Regions from separate parts of the Pseudoalteromonas espejiana DSM 9414 genome, predicted to be linked through region 3. Evidence: predicted binding sites of a transcription regulator. Region 3 holds the regulator's gene; each other region holds the start of a gene.
What was found. The regulator sigma-54, encoded in region 3, starts transcription at its own class of promoters, with help from an activator protein. The targets are predictions, from matches to a motif close to GTTGGCACGNNNNTNGNNT.

Region 1 (3,158 bases), 1.6 Mb from region 3:
GTTGTCACCTTGAGGGAAATAACCATTCATTACAGTTAAGTCACGGCCGTTATCTTGCTCTACGGTCACACTTATCATGCGCTTTTGAGACTCTTCGGTATCTGTTGCAAACCCTTTTAAGACCGATTTTGGCTCTTTTTTGCATAACATTGCCACACCATAGTGAGCTTTTTGGCCATGAAAATAAACGTGATACCCCATCTTCTCAACGTCTTCTAGCGGGAATGCTTCATCATGAACTTTAATTTCTTGCAGCCCAATTACGTCTGGCTGATGTTTATCTATAATTGCTTGTAACTGATGTAAGCGTGCGCGCAGACCATTGATATTGAAAGAAATAACCTTCATAAAATTTACCTTTAATTAGACTCTGTTTTTATAACTAAATTGTATCAGTAATTTAGACTACATAACATGATCGAAATGAGAAAATAGCTGCGCAAATGTTGATCAAATGGTGGCTAAAGTTTAAACATTGTAAATGCTTTATTAATTATTTAAATAAATAAAAAATTCAATTGATCTCCTTATTATTGAATATATAATGCGCAAAAATTACTTGTTTAGTCGTTCAAATAGGATCTCTCTCATGAAAACACAATTACTTTTAGCTACTGCATTATTAGCGTCTGCATCTGTATCTGCACAAAGCAACACTTACTTCAGCCAAGATAACAAACTTGAGTCTAAGTTATGTGTTTTAAGTGCGAATGAAGGTTTTACTGCGGCTCGTAAAGAAGCTGCACAACACGGTGTTTACTTATCGCGTTTTTCAAAAAGTGTATTATGTAATGGCCAAGACATTCGTGACATTGCTAAAAAAGCAACGTCTAGCCAAGTAAAAGAATCAAAGGTTGAAGTATTCGCTAAAGATGCTCACCAAGAAACACAGTTATGTATGACTGCACTTAAAAAAGGTTTAGCGCCAGTACGTCAAAAAATTGGTAATTTAAACTCTTTAAAGTGTAATGGTCAAAACGTAACTGAGTTTGTAAAGCGTTACCAAAACGCTGCCATTTAATTTTTAAGCTTTAAATTAGCTTTATAGAAAATGCCCGGTTTATACCGGGTATTTTTTTGCAAAAATTACAAGGTAAGCTGCAATCATTGCAAAGCTAAGTAATTGATAACTGTATATAAAACATCCTTTTAAAGGCTAAGTGGCTGTTTTTTGGTAAGTTATATGTTCTGGCATCAGACTTGTATTAGTTAAAGTGACATTTACTAACTACAAGGATACGTCTTATGAAAAAGTTAACACTCGCAACAACTATTTTAGCATCTTTGAGCTTAGCGGCTTGTGCCTCAAACCAAGGCTTAGAAAAAATCGATAGCGATTTTGCAAGTTTAGATAACGACAGTGATGGTTATATTTCAAAAGTAGAAGCAGATGACGACAGCATCTGGGGCCACTTTTCAAATATTGATACCAATATGGATAACGAGATCAGTCGTAAAGAATTTAACGCTTACATGCAATTAAATACCGGTAAGGTAGCCACTGACAGTGAAGTTAGTGAATCAGCATTTAAAGCTAAGATAGCAAAGTTTGATAAAATCGAAAATGATTTTAAGAGCTTAGATAATGACAAAAATGGTTACATTTCAGTAGAAGAAGCTGACGATGATGACATTTCAAACCATTTTGGTTACATGGATGGAAATAACGATAAACGCATCAGCAAAGGTGAGTTTAAAGGTTATATTAAAAAATACGGTAAAGCCGTAGCTGAAGATGATGCTCTTAAGGTATTAAGACACAGCTAATATTACCTAAATGAGTTAATAAAAACAGCCAGCATTAATTGCTGGCTTTTTTGTGCATTTAATTTAGATAAAAGGCAGATATATTTTCCACCTTTTATGATGTTCTGTCATAATAGATGGCTGTGTATTTTAAAGGGCTGAGCAAAATTATGGCAGGTCGTCGAATTAGTGACGAGCAATTAATTGAGATCATTGAAGCGGCTATATTTGTCGCAGACAAACCAGTTAGTAAGCGCCATTTAAAAGACACAGTACTTGCTGATTTAGCACTATCAATGGCAAGAATTAACGCAGCAATTGAAGCTATAGAAAGCCATTTTCAGACACGAGGTATACGCCTTGTAGAAGTTGGCAGCGGTTATCGGTTTCAGGCTTGTAGTAGCTTAAGCCCTTGGCTGAGCAATTTATGGCAAGAACGAGCGCCTAAGTATTCGCGCGCGCTTTTAGAAACTTTGTCGTTAATAGCCTACAGGCAACCAATAACACGTGGTGAAATAGAGCAAGTAAGAGGCGTTACTACCGGCTCAGCAATTATAAAAACCCTTCTCGAGCGAGAGTGGGTAAAAGTGGTAGGGCATAAAGAAGTACCCGGTAAACCGGCACTTTATGCTACTACAAAATTATTTTTAGATTATTTTTCGTTAACGGGTTTAGAACAGCTTCCTGCATTGCCAGAGCAACAGCAAAGTAAGATAAACCAGTTATTAAGTGATCCTTCTGTGAGAGAACCATCCGAATGAGTATTCAAGGTGAAAAGTTACAAAAAGTCCTAGCCCGCGCAGGTGTAGGCTCGCGTCGCGAAATGGAAAAGTATATTGATGCTAACCGCGTTAGTGTTAACGGTAAAGTTGCCAAGTTAGGTGACCGTGTTGAAGAAACCGATTTAATTCGTGTTGATGGCCACACTGTAAAAATTGAAGAAAAAGCAGACCGTATTTGTCGCGTTATTATGTATAACAAACCAGAAGGTGAGTTAAGTACACGTAAAGACCCAGAAGGGCGCCGTACTGTTTTTGACCGCCTACCACGCATTGATGGCGAGCGCTGGATTGCGGTTGGCCGATTAGATATAAATACCGCAGGTTTAATGTTATTTACTAACGATGGTGAAATGGCTAATCGTTTAATGCACCCAAGCTACGAAGTTGAACGTGAATATTCAGCGCGTGTATTTGGTGAAGTAACTAACGAAACAATTAAAAATTTAACACGTGGTGTAGAGCTTGAAGATGGACCCGCTAAATTCTTAAATATTAAACCGTTAGGCGGTGAAGGAATTAACCGTTGGTACAATGTTACGCTAAACGAAGGACGTAACCGCGAAGTTCGTCGATTATGGCAATCGCAAGATGTTGAAGTGTCACGCCTTATTCGTATTCGTTACGGTAAAT
Region 2 (3,158 bases), 1.2 Mb from region 3:
ATACGTTTACCAACGGCACTAAATACAGCCGTTAAAAAGCTATTGGGGTGATACCAACTTACTAACGGAAAAAAGCGCTCAGCAAGGAGCGCTATTATAAAGGCAATAAAGTCCAAATGATTTTGAACAATATTGCTTAGCATTTATAAGCTTACTTTCGTTAGTTTTTCTAACAATGCGACAACCATTTTTGATGAATTGATTGAAGCAGTTTCTAGGTATTCTTCAAATGATTGCGGCGACTCTTTACCGGCAATGTCAGACATAGAACGAATAACCACAAATGGTGTATTAAGCGCAAAACACGTTTGCGCAATAGAAGCACCTTCCATTTCTACTGCAAGCATAGTTGGGAAGTCACTGCGTGCTTTATCAATTCGAACAGGGTCACACATGAATGAATCGCCAGTACAAATTAAACCTACTAAGGTTTTTACTTCACTAATTTGTGCAATAGTTTGCTCAGCTGCTTCTACTAATTTAGGGTGCGCTGTAAAGCCTGCTGGCATTTGCGGTACTTGGCCAATTTCGTAACCAAAAGCTGTTACGTCAACATCATGGTGGCGAACTTCTGACGAAATTACGACATCGCCCACACTTAACGATGGATCAAAACCACCTGCAGAGCCTGTGTTAATAACACAATCAGGGTTAAAGTTATCAATTAGTAGCGTTGTTGCAATTGTTGATGCCACTTTACCAATACCTGATTGAACCAGGGTAACTGTATTACCTGCTAATTCGCCAGTGTAAAAAGTAAAACCTGCTTTAGTTAAAACTTCTGGGTTTTGCATTGCTTCACGTAAAATTTTAACTTCTGGCTCCATTGCGCCAATAATACCAACATTCATAGTGTTTAATTCCTGAGTTTGAATACCTAGATTATACGTGAAGTTAGCAGTAAAAAACAAAAAAGCGAGCTTGTTTATGAGCTCGCTTTAAATACTTTTAGGAGAGTATTTAATTCTATTTTAAATTTCAGCCAACGCGGTTGTTTGCGCTTTTGCTTGAGAAGGTGACAGCACGGCAGGTTTACTAACTCTGTTGCGAGCAGGGCGAGCCGATTGTGTAGCCGCTGGCTTACCAAGTTTAAACATAATTGCATCGCGTACTTCTGATGGACGGTAACCCGATTTAACTTTCATACGAATATGAGGAATTCCCGCTGACTCTAAAGCACCGTTAACAAACCAGTCACGCTGCGCTTTATGACCATCTTTATTGGCGTTGTTAACTAGGTCAACCGCTGCCACTATGGTCATTTTTTCTTTATCTACCAATACAAAGTCGAGCTGTTTATTTTTAGCTTTAGCTAAAGCAACACGTTTAGATTTAGCAGAAAGACCTTGCTTACAATCAATTACGTCAATAAGTTTTACGCGGCTAACAATTTTATATTGATCGCCAACAGCACGTTCTAAAAGATTTAAAAAGGCACCCTCAACCTGTGTAAATACAGTTTGTTTGCGGGTAAAAGGATAAGGGTTTCCGCCATCATCACTAAATTTTGACGCAACAACTGAGGCCCCAATGACTAATACTAAAATTGATAATAAAGCGAATTCCATACGGTAACTCCATAACAACAAATTGACACTGCTCAACTAAAGCAATTTACGTGCCTAAAAACTTTGTGTTATGAGTTAATTACCGTATGCATTTTTAAAAGGTCGTATACCTTAATTAGGCTTTGTAGCCGCCTTCAATGCCTTTAACTGCAATAGCAACAGCATCGTGAGCGTGCAGCGACTCGTAATGGTTTATTTGCAACCAATAGTCACTAAAGTTATCGCGCTCAAGTACAGCCTTAATTTTACGCGCTGCATCTTCGCAAAACATAAGGTTTTGACCATTTAAGCGAGCAAACTCTTGCTCATCTTCGCGTTTTACCGCCGCTTGCACTGGGGTTTTAAGCTCAGCTTCAAGGGTGTTAATTAAATTTACAACGTCAAATTCTTGGGTGTTGCTATCAAGCTTTACTTTAACGTTTGCAATTGAACGCTGTGAGTGCGGTGTTGCAACGATACCTTGCGTAGTGCCTAACCACTCTAAAACATCTTTTTGATTAAGTGTTTCTTGGCTAAATTTTTCACTAAACGCGTTTTGAATAAGCTGGCGAGCTAAGGCAGCAGAGCACGGGCACGTTGATGAATAAGTTACATCAACACATAGCTCGTAACTAATTACGTTGTTTTCAATGGTGCTTGTAAGCGTAATCGGGTAGCTTTTCCAACCGGCTTTACCACTTAATAGCGATTTACGTCGCAGTGGTAGTTCAAACTTAAATTCTATTTGTGCTTTATCACTCAAACCTTTGTGGCTAGTAATAAAAGTATCGAGTGCTTGGGCTAGCGTTTGCGGGTTTACTTGTTGCTCGGTAGAGAGTAAATCAAGGGCTAAAAATAAACGCGACATGTGAATGCCTTTAGCGTCTTCTTTATGCAAGTTAACAAACGCACGCGCTTTAGCATTAACGTTAACGGGCGCTAAATCTTTAGATTCAAAAATAAAAGGCAGTTCAATTTCGCCCATACCAACCCAGTCTAACTTACCTGTTTGTAAGGCGGGAGCCGTATCAGCTATATCGGGCATGTTGGTTTGCATGTGCGCTACTCGTTATTGGTCATAGTAAAGCGCTGCATTTTACACTAAATAATTTATTGCTGAAATGATGAGTTTAACTTGTAAGCAAAAGTAAACATGAAAATTTTCTGTTTTTGTCGCACAACATGAATATAGCTAATAGAAAAATGCTAAAATCTGCTGCAATATGCGTTTGACTATTTTTAGGCTCCAACACAAATTGCCTAGTAAAGAGATACACTGACCTATGACCGATTCTTCTTTGAGCCCTTGGGCTCGGGTACTTTCTAGTTTAATAACTCGTTTTGGCGAGTTAAAAACCGCGGCAATGTGCTACGCACTTTTATTGGGTGTATCACTTATTTTGTCGAGCATGTTTTATTATGTAGCCCTCGGTGAAGTAAATTTAGTTGATATTTTAGCTGTGGTATTTTTTACTGCGGTTGTATCACCATTTATGATCAGCATTTTACTCAATTCAATTAGACAATTAGACGCCTCATATGCGTATTTAGATAGCGCAACAAAACAAGAAAAGCTGCTAAACCAAACCTTAAAAGACAACATTAACCGAC
Region 3 (3,158 bases):
TATTACGCACATCAATACTGACCGCTATTTTGTCGTAGTTATCTGATACGCTGCGTACCAAAGAGGGCAGTAAGTTTACCGGAATATTATCTACGCAATAATAACCCAAATCTTCAACTACGCGCAAAGCAACCGACTTTCCTGAACCAGAACGGCCGCTTATGATAATCAACTCCATTTATCGCCCTTAGTATTTACTACGATTGTTCAACAATAACGTTATACAGCTCAGCATCGGTTTTTGCACTGCGTAGCTGTTTACAAAATTCTTTGTTGCTCAGTTTATCAGCTATAGTTGCTAGAGTCTTTAGGTGCTGCTGGTTATCACCATCTGGTACGATGAGTGCCACAAAAATATCAACCGGGCAGTTATCTATCGCATCAAAGTTAACAGGTGTATCGCTAACAAGTACTAATGCAAGCGGCTCTTCTACGCCACCCATTCTGCCATGAGGAATCGCGATTCCTCGGCCAATACCTGTGCTACCTAGTTTTTCTCTGCTTGCTAATGCGTTGAGAATATCTTGCTGTGGTAAATAAGGTAATTTTTCATGAGCGAGTTCGCTAATGAATTCTAAAATTCTTTTTTTACTACTAAAAAGGACCGCAGCTTTGCTGCAGTCCTGGCATACTAATGTACTTAATTTCATAATATTAGTGTCTAGCGAGCTTCTCTTTATGTTTAATAACTTGGCGATCGAGTTTATCAATCAACGAGTCTATTGCGGCATACATATCTTGGTGCTCTGTAGAGGCAAATAAGTCTGCGCCACTTACATGAATTGTCGCTTCAGCTTTTTGGTTGAGTTTTTCTACATCGAGAATGACATGCACATTGCTAATATGATCTGAGTGCCTTTCCAGCTTTGCAAATTTATTATTTACATAGTCTTTAAGTGATTCAGTTACTTCTACGTGACGACCAGTTAGGTTTAGTTGCATAAGCATTTCCTCTTTGTTTTTTACGTCTTATATCAAACTCTTTCTCTGATTTGACGGTGGAATAGCTAGCGATTCACGGTATTTTGCTATTGTGCGTCTAGCTACTTTAATTCCTTGCTCTGCCAATATATCCGCAATTTTGCTATCACTCAATGGTTTAGCTGAGTTTTCCGCGGCAATTAGCTTTTTAATCAAGGCGCGTATTGCTGTAGATGAGCACTCACCACCGTTTTCGGTGCTTACATGGCTTGAGAAAAAGTATTTAAGCTCAAAAATACCACGTGGTGTATGCATATATTTTTGCGTAGTTACACGCGAAATTGTCGACTCGTGCATTTCTACCATTTCAGCAACATCGTTTAATACCATAGGCTTCATGGCTTCAGGGCCATGTTCAAAAAATGCCTGCTGCTGTTTTACAATACAGTTAGTTACTTTTAATAGCGTATCGTTTCTGCTCTCTAGGCTTTTAATAAACCATTTAGCTTCTTGCAGGTGAGAGCGAATAAATTGGCTATCACCCGAAGATTTTACGGTACGCGACATAGCCGCATACTGACTATTTACACGTATTTTTGGCATGCTATCTGGGTTTAACTCAACCACCCAGCGGCCTTTAATTTTTTTAACCGATACATCAGGTATAACATACTCAGACTCTTCCCTCACTATGGTATCAGCAGGTTTTGGGTTGAGAGTGTGTATTAATGTCATTACCTCTTTAAGCTCATCTTCTTTGAGCTTTGTTTTCTTCATTAATGTACGATAGTCGCGAGCTGCTAATAGATCAATATGATCGGTTAAGATCATTTTTGTTTGTTCTATTAAAGGTGTATCTTTATCAAATTGATTCAACTGTATACATAAGCACTCTTGTAGGCTTCGTGCTGCAATACCTACAGGGTCAAATAATTGAATTCGCTTTAAAACAGCTTCAATTTCATCAAGTTCAACTTCAACGTCATCATCGTGCTCTTGGTTAAAGCTTTCTAAAATTTCTTCGCAGCTTAACGTTAAAATACCTGAGTCATCTACAGCTTCTACAATGGCAATAGCAATTGCTTCGTCGGTAGGGCTAAAGGGTGTAAGTTGAAGCTGCCACATTAAATACTCATGAAGCGTTTCGGTAGAAGCACCTTGGTAAATAGACTCATCTTCTGGCATTGGGCCTGATGAAGCTGCAGGCGCGGCGCTCATGTATTCATCCCACGTAACATCCATTGCCATATCATCGCTAACGGTGTCTTTATTTAAAGCTTCACCGCTGTCTTGTTCGTATTCGCTGGCTGAATCGTCAGTTGATGCGCTTACGGTTACATCATCGGTGTCTGCTTTTTGCTCGTTTTTTCCAGCCGAATCTTCCGTGTAATCTTGCTCTTCAACTTCTAATAGCGGGTTGCTATCAAGTGCTTCTTGTATTTCTTGCTGGAGATCCAATGTACTGAGCTGCAGCAAACGTATCGCTTGCTGCAATTGTGGAGTCATTGTAAGTTGCTGGCCCATGCGCAGCTGTAATGATTGCCTCATGTATCTCTAACAATCCTTTTATGTTGTTATAATTAATATTAGCAGATGCTCAAAGGAGTGGCTTGATTGTTACAGCCTAAATTGCTCGCCTAAGTAAACATCGCGCACAGTTTTGTCGTTTAATACGTGTTCTGGAGTGCCAGATGCAATTAGCTCCCCATGAGAAACAATGTAGGCTTTTTCACAAACATCAAGGGTTTCTCTTACGTTGTGATCGGTAATTAGTACCCCAATCCCACGATTTTTAAGATGTTCAATTATTTTCTTTATATCTAACACTGAAATTGGATCAACACCAGCAAAAGGCTCATCCAATAAAATAAATTTAGGATTTGCGGCTAATGCGCGGGCAATTTCAACGCGGCGACGTTCGCCACCAGAAAGCGCCATACCTTGGCTGTCGCGAATGTGCTGAATACTAAACTCATCAAGTAGGTTGTTAAGCGTTTCTTCTCTAGCGGCTTTATTAAGCTCTTTTCGCGTTTCTAAAATCGCCATTAAGTTTTGATAAACTGTTAACTTTCTAAAAATTGATGACTCTTGTGGTAAATAGCCAATACCTAAGCGAGCACGGCTGTGCATAGGTAATAACGTAATGTCGTTATCATCTATTGAAATTTTACCTTTATCGCTAGGAACTAGGCCTACAATCATGTAAAACGTGGTGGTTTTACCTGCACCATTAGGGC
Region 4 (3,158 bases), 1.6 Mb from region 3:
CTACTTGGGCTTGAGCTTGGTGCCGATGACTACATTTGCAAACCCTTTAGCTATGCAGAGCTAGTGGCGCGAGTAAAAGCTATTTTAAGGCGAATTAATAATACTAAAGAGCCGGTAAATAATGTGATGACGCTTGATGAAAGTACTTACAGTGTAAAATATAAAACCAGTAGCATTGAGTTGACCAACTTTGAGTTTCAACTGTTTAAGCCTTTGTATTCAAACCCTAACAGGATTTATTCACGTGATAGCTTAATGGATACTATGTATGCAGACCAACGTATTGTGAGTCATCGTACTATCGACAGCCACATTAAAAAGTTACGCAAAAAGCTCGATGAAGTAACCCAAACCGACAGTGTTATTCAGTCGGTTTATGGGGTGGGGTATCGCTTTGTACATCCTCAATAGGTGAGTTTTGAGGTATTTCTATTCTTCGTCAGCATTTTTAATACGCTCTAAACGGTCGAACTCTTCATATTCGGCCGCTTGAATTTCATCTAGCACGGCATCTACGTCAGCAGCTTCGGTGCTGTCCTCAAACTCACCGCTTAAGGTTGTATTTGGCGTTAGACTAGCCTCTTCAAATAACGCCCACATTTCTTTTGCGTATTGCGTTTTTAATAGGCTTGGCGCAAATTCACCATAATAGCGGCGCATATTATTTACATCGCGGGTAAACATAGCTTGGGCACTGTTGTTAGCTGCAGCGTTAACTGCTTGAGGCAGGTCAATAATGACTGGGCCGTTATTATCTACAAGTACATTAAATTCAGACAAATCACCATGAATAATACCCGTGCAGAGCATAAGCTTAATGTAGTGAATCATCATTTTATACTGCTCTATAGCTTGCTCTTGGGTAAGCGTTACATGGCCTAACTGTGGGGCTACATCGCCATCTTCATCGCATACAAGCTCCATTAGCAGTACGCCATCAATACAGTAGTAGGTGTCGGGGACTCTTACGCCTGCGCGCGATAGACGTGAAAGGGCGTCTACTTCAGCATTTTGCCAAATTTCTTCTTCTAATTGACGGCCATAGCTTGAGCGTTTACCCATTGCACGAGCTTGTCGCCCACCCCGTACTTTGCGCCCCTCTTGATATTGGGCTGCTTTTTTAAAGCTTCGCTTTACAGCGTCTTTATAAACTTTTGCACAGCGTATTTCGCCACCGCTTCGTACTACAAATACATCGGCTTCTTTACCGCTCATCAAGCGGCTGATCACTTCGTCGATTAAACCATCATCAACAAGAGGTTGTAGGCGTTTAGGTATTTTCACAGTTGTACTACTAGAAAAATTGGAAGGTTAAACATGTAATTTAATGAGTCCTTTAGTATTTGTAACAGGAAATAACAGTATACGCTAGCTGTTTCAATACTGTGCACAATAACCGAAATTATAGCTAAGGTAAAAATAACATACTAAAAACTACATTTATTTTTATTTCCTTATTGTTTGCACATTGTTTGCGTTTTTTAAAGGTAATTTATAACCATACCCTTTATTGATATTTAACCCAAGGTGACCACGATGAAGCATTTATCTACCTTTGCAGTAGCTGCATTATTATCAGTGGCTTTTTCAGCCAATGTAGCTGCTAGAGGCGGTGATAACCCACCGGCCAAACCAGATTTTTCGAGCATTGATGCAGACGGTGATGGTGTGATAAGCCTGGCAGAATTTAGCGAAAGTGCGCCACCACATGGCGATGCACAAACTATTTTTGATGAAATAGACACTGATGGAAATGGTGAAATTAGCGAACAAGAATTAAGTGAACACAAGCCACCACGTCGCGCACGTTAAAGGAGATAAATATGATCAACAGTATTGGCAGCTCATCGAGCTTTATGACTCAACAAAGTAATCAAGTAAGTGCTTTAACTACTGAGCAAACTGACTTTGTAAAAGAAACACTTGCTGAGTTTGATGCAGAAAACTTAAGTACCGAAGACGCGCAAAGTATTCAAGCCGCGTTTGAAGAACAAGGTATTTCGCCGACAAAAGAACTTGCCGATTTAATGAGCGAGCTTGAGTTTGATGCTAAAAGTATTGGTGATGCAGGACGACCAGAAGGGCAACGCCCGCCGCCACCGCCACAAAACTCATTAGAGTCTGTTGATACTGACGAAGTAGTAAGTTATTTAGATGAGTTATTAACTGAGTATTCAAGCCAGCTATCTGACGAAGATAAAGACTCTATATTGTCTTCAGTACAAGAAAAATTTGGTTTAAGTGAAGGCGATTCACTGCTAAATGTAACAGCTTAGGTGTTATAACTTGAGGTAAAGCTGACTGTTTATCCTTAGGTCTTAAGTCCAAAGCTCGGCTAATACCAACCCGCAAAAATACTTTATCATTTTGAGGGGTTAAACCTGATGCTAGTTGCGTTAAAAATTTCTCATTTAGAACAACTAAATAGCAAAATTTTTGCCTTACTATCAACAAGGTTTTCCTGCCTCAAAATAAATAACTTAATTAAGCGAATTGGTATAATGTATTTAACATTGCCGAGCTTTTTTAGTCGCTTTTAAAAATTTAATTTAGCTGGGTTTTAATTTTGCTGGTGCCGTCTTTTTCTGTAAATTTAAATACAAAGTCTTTTTTACCGTCTTGGTTTATATCAACCAGCAAAATATCTTTATTGTTTTTAGGTAAGGTTAATTTTAATTTCTTACGCTTTTTATTAAGTAAAGAGTCTTGTTCTCCATAATAAATATACAGTGTTTTTTTGCTGTACTTGTACACCGCATCTATTTGGCTATCGCCGTTAATGTCTCCTAAATAAAGCGCAGGCGCAGAATCATTACCATTCATGCCAATTTCCATTTCTAAATCAAGCTCAATACTCGATTTATTGGCAAACGAACCATCACTTTGCTGTTTATATAAATTCATTTCTACATCAACATCTGTGCTACCACCGCCCATAGCCATTGATGCAATAGTGCCTAAACCAATATCTAAATCCATTTTTTGTAAATCAATTAAGCCATCGTTATTAAAGTCTGTTTTTAGCAATAACTCGCTCGGGCCCTCTGTTTCAAATAAGTTGATAGGGGTTGTGCTAAAGCCGCTTTCATTTCCTAAATACAAAGTATGCGCAATTTTTATATCGAGTGAATCCATACCTTGTGCAGGCTTAAATTGCC

Region 1: the regulator sigma-54 is predicted to act here: its motif matches at 1,188-1,206, upstream of PESP_RS07405 (EF-hand domain-containing protein).
Region 2: the regulator sigma-54 is predicted to act here: its motif matches at 1,608-1,626, upstream of PESP_RS03320 (DUF2726 domain-containing protein).
Region 4: the regulator sigma-54 is predicted to act here: its motif matches at 1,460-1,478, upstream of PESP_RS04935 (EF-hand domain-containing protein).

Annotation. Positions count from the first base shown of each region.
Region 1 is NZ_CP011028.1:1,599,327-1,602,484, forward strand. Features, by position in the region: gene xthA (exodeoxyribonuclease III) at 1-348, opposite strand, end outside; gene PESP_RS07400 (exonuclease III) at 590-1,021, shown strand; gene PESP_RS07405 (EF-hand domain-containing protein) at 1,246-1,767, shown strand; gene scpB (SMC-Scp complex subunit ScpB) at 1,917-2,507, shown strand; gene rluB (23S rRNA pseudouridine(2605) synthase RluB) at 2,504-3,158, shown strand, end outside.
Region 2 is NZ_CP011028.1:730,360-733,517, forward strand. Features, by position in the region: gene PESP_RS03310 (cobalamin biosynthesis protein CobD/CbiB) at 1-143, opposite strand, end outside; gene mtnN (5'-methylthioadenosine/S-adenosylhomocysteine nucleosidase) at 144-851, opposite strand; gene PESP_RS03320 (DUF2726 domain-containing protein) at 972-1,568, opposite strand; gene folE2 (GTP cyclohydrolase FolE2) at 1,684-2,604, opposite strand; gene arcB (aerobic respiration two-component sensor histidine kinase ArcB) at 2,831-3,158, shown strand, end outside.
Region 3 is NZ_CP011028.1:3,214,334-3,217,491, reverse strand. Features, by position in the region: gene rapZ (RNase adapter RapZ) at 1-178, opposite strand, end outside; gene PESP_RS14600 (PTS sugar transporter subunit IIA) at 198-650, opposite strand; gene hpf (ribosome hibernation promoting factor) at 655-942, opposite strand; gene PESP_RS14590 (RNA polymerase factor sigma-54) at 970-2,469, opposite strand; gene lptB (LPS export ABC transporter ATP-binding protein) at 2,539-3,158, opposite strand, start outside.
Region 4 is NZ_CP011028.1:1,077,580-1,080,737, forward strand. Features, by position in the region: gene PESP_RS04925 (response regulator) at 1-411, shown strand, start outside; gene PESP_RS04930 (PA4780 family RIO1-like protein kinase) at 430-1,284, opposite strand; gene PESP_RS04935 (EF-hand domain-containing protein) at 1,537-1,812, shown strand; gene PESP_RS04940 (hypothetical protein) at 1,824-2,276, shown strand; gene PESP_RS04945 (VCBS repeat-containing protein) at 2,545-3,158, opposite strand, start outside.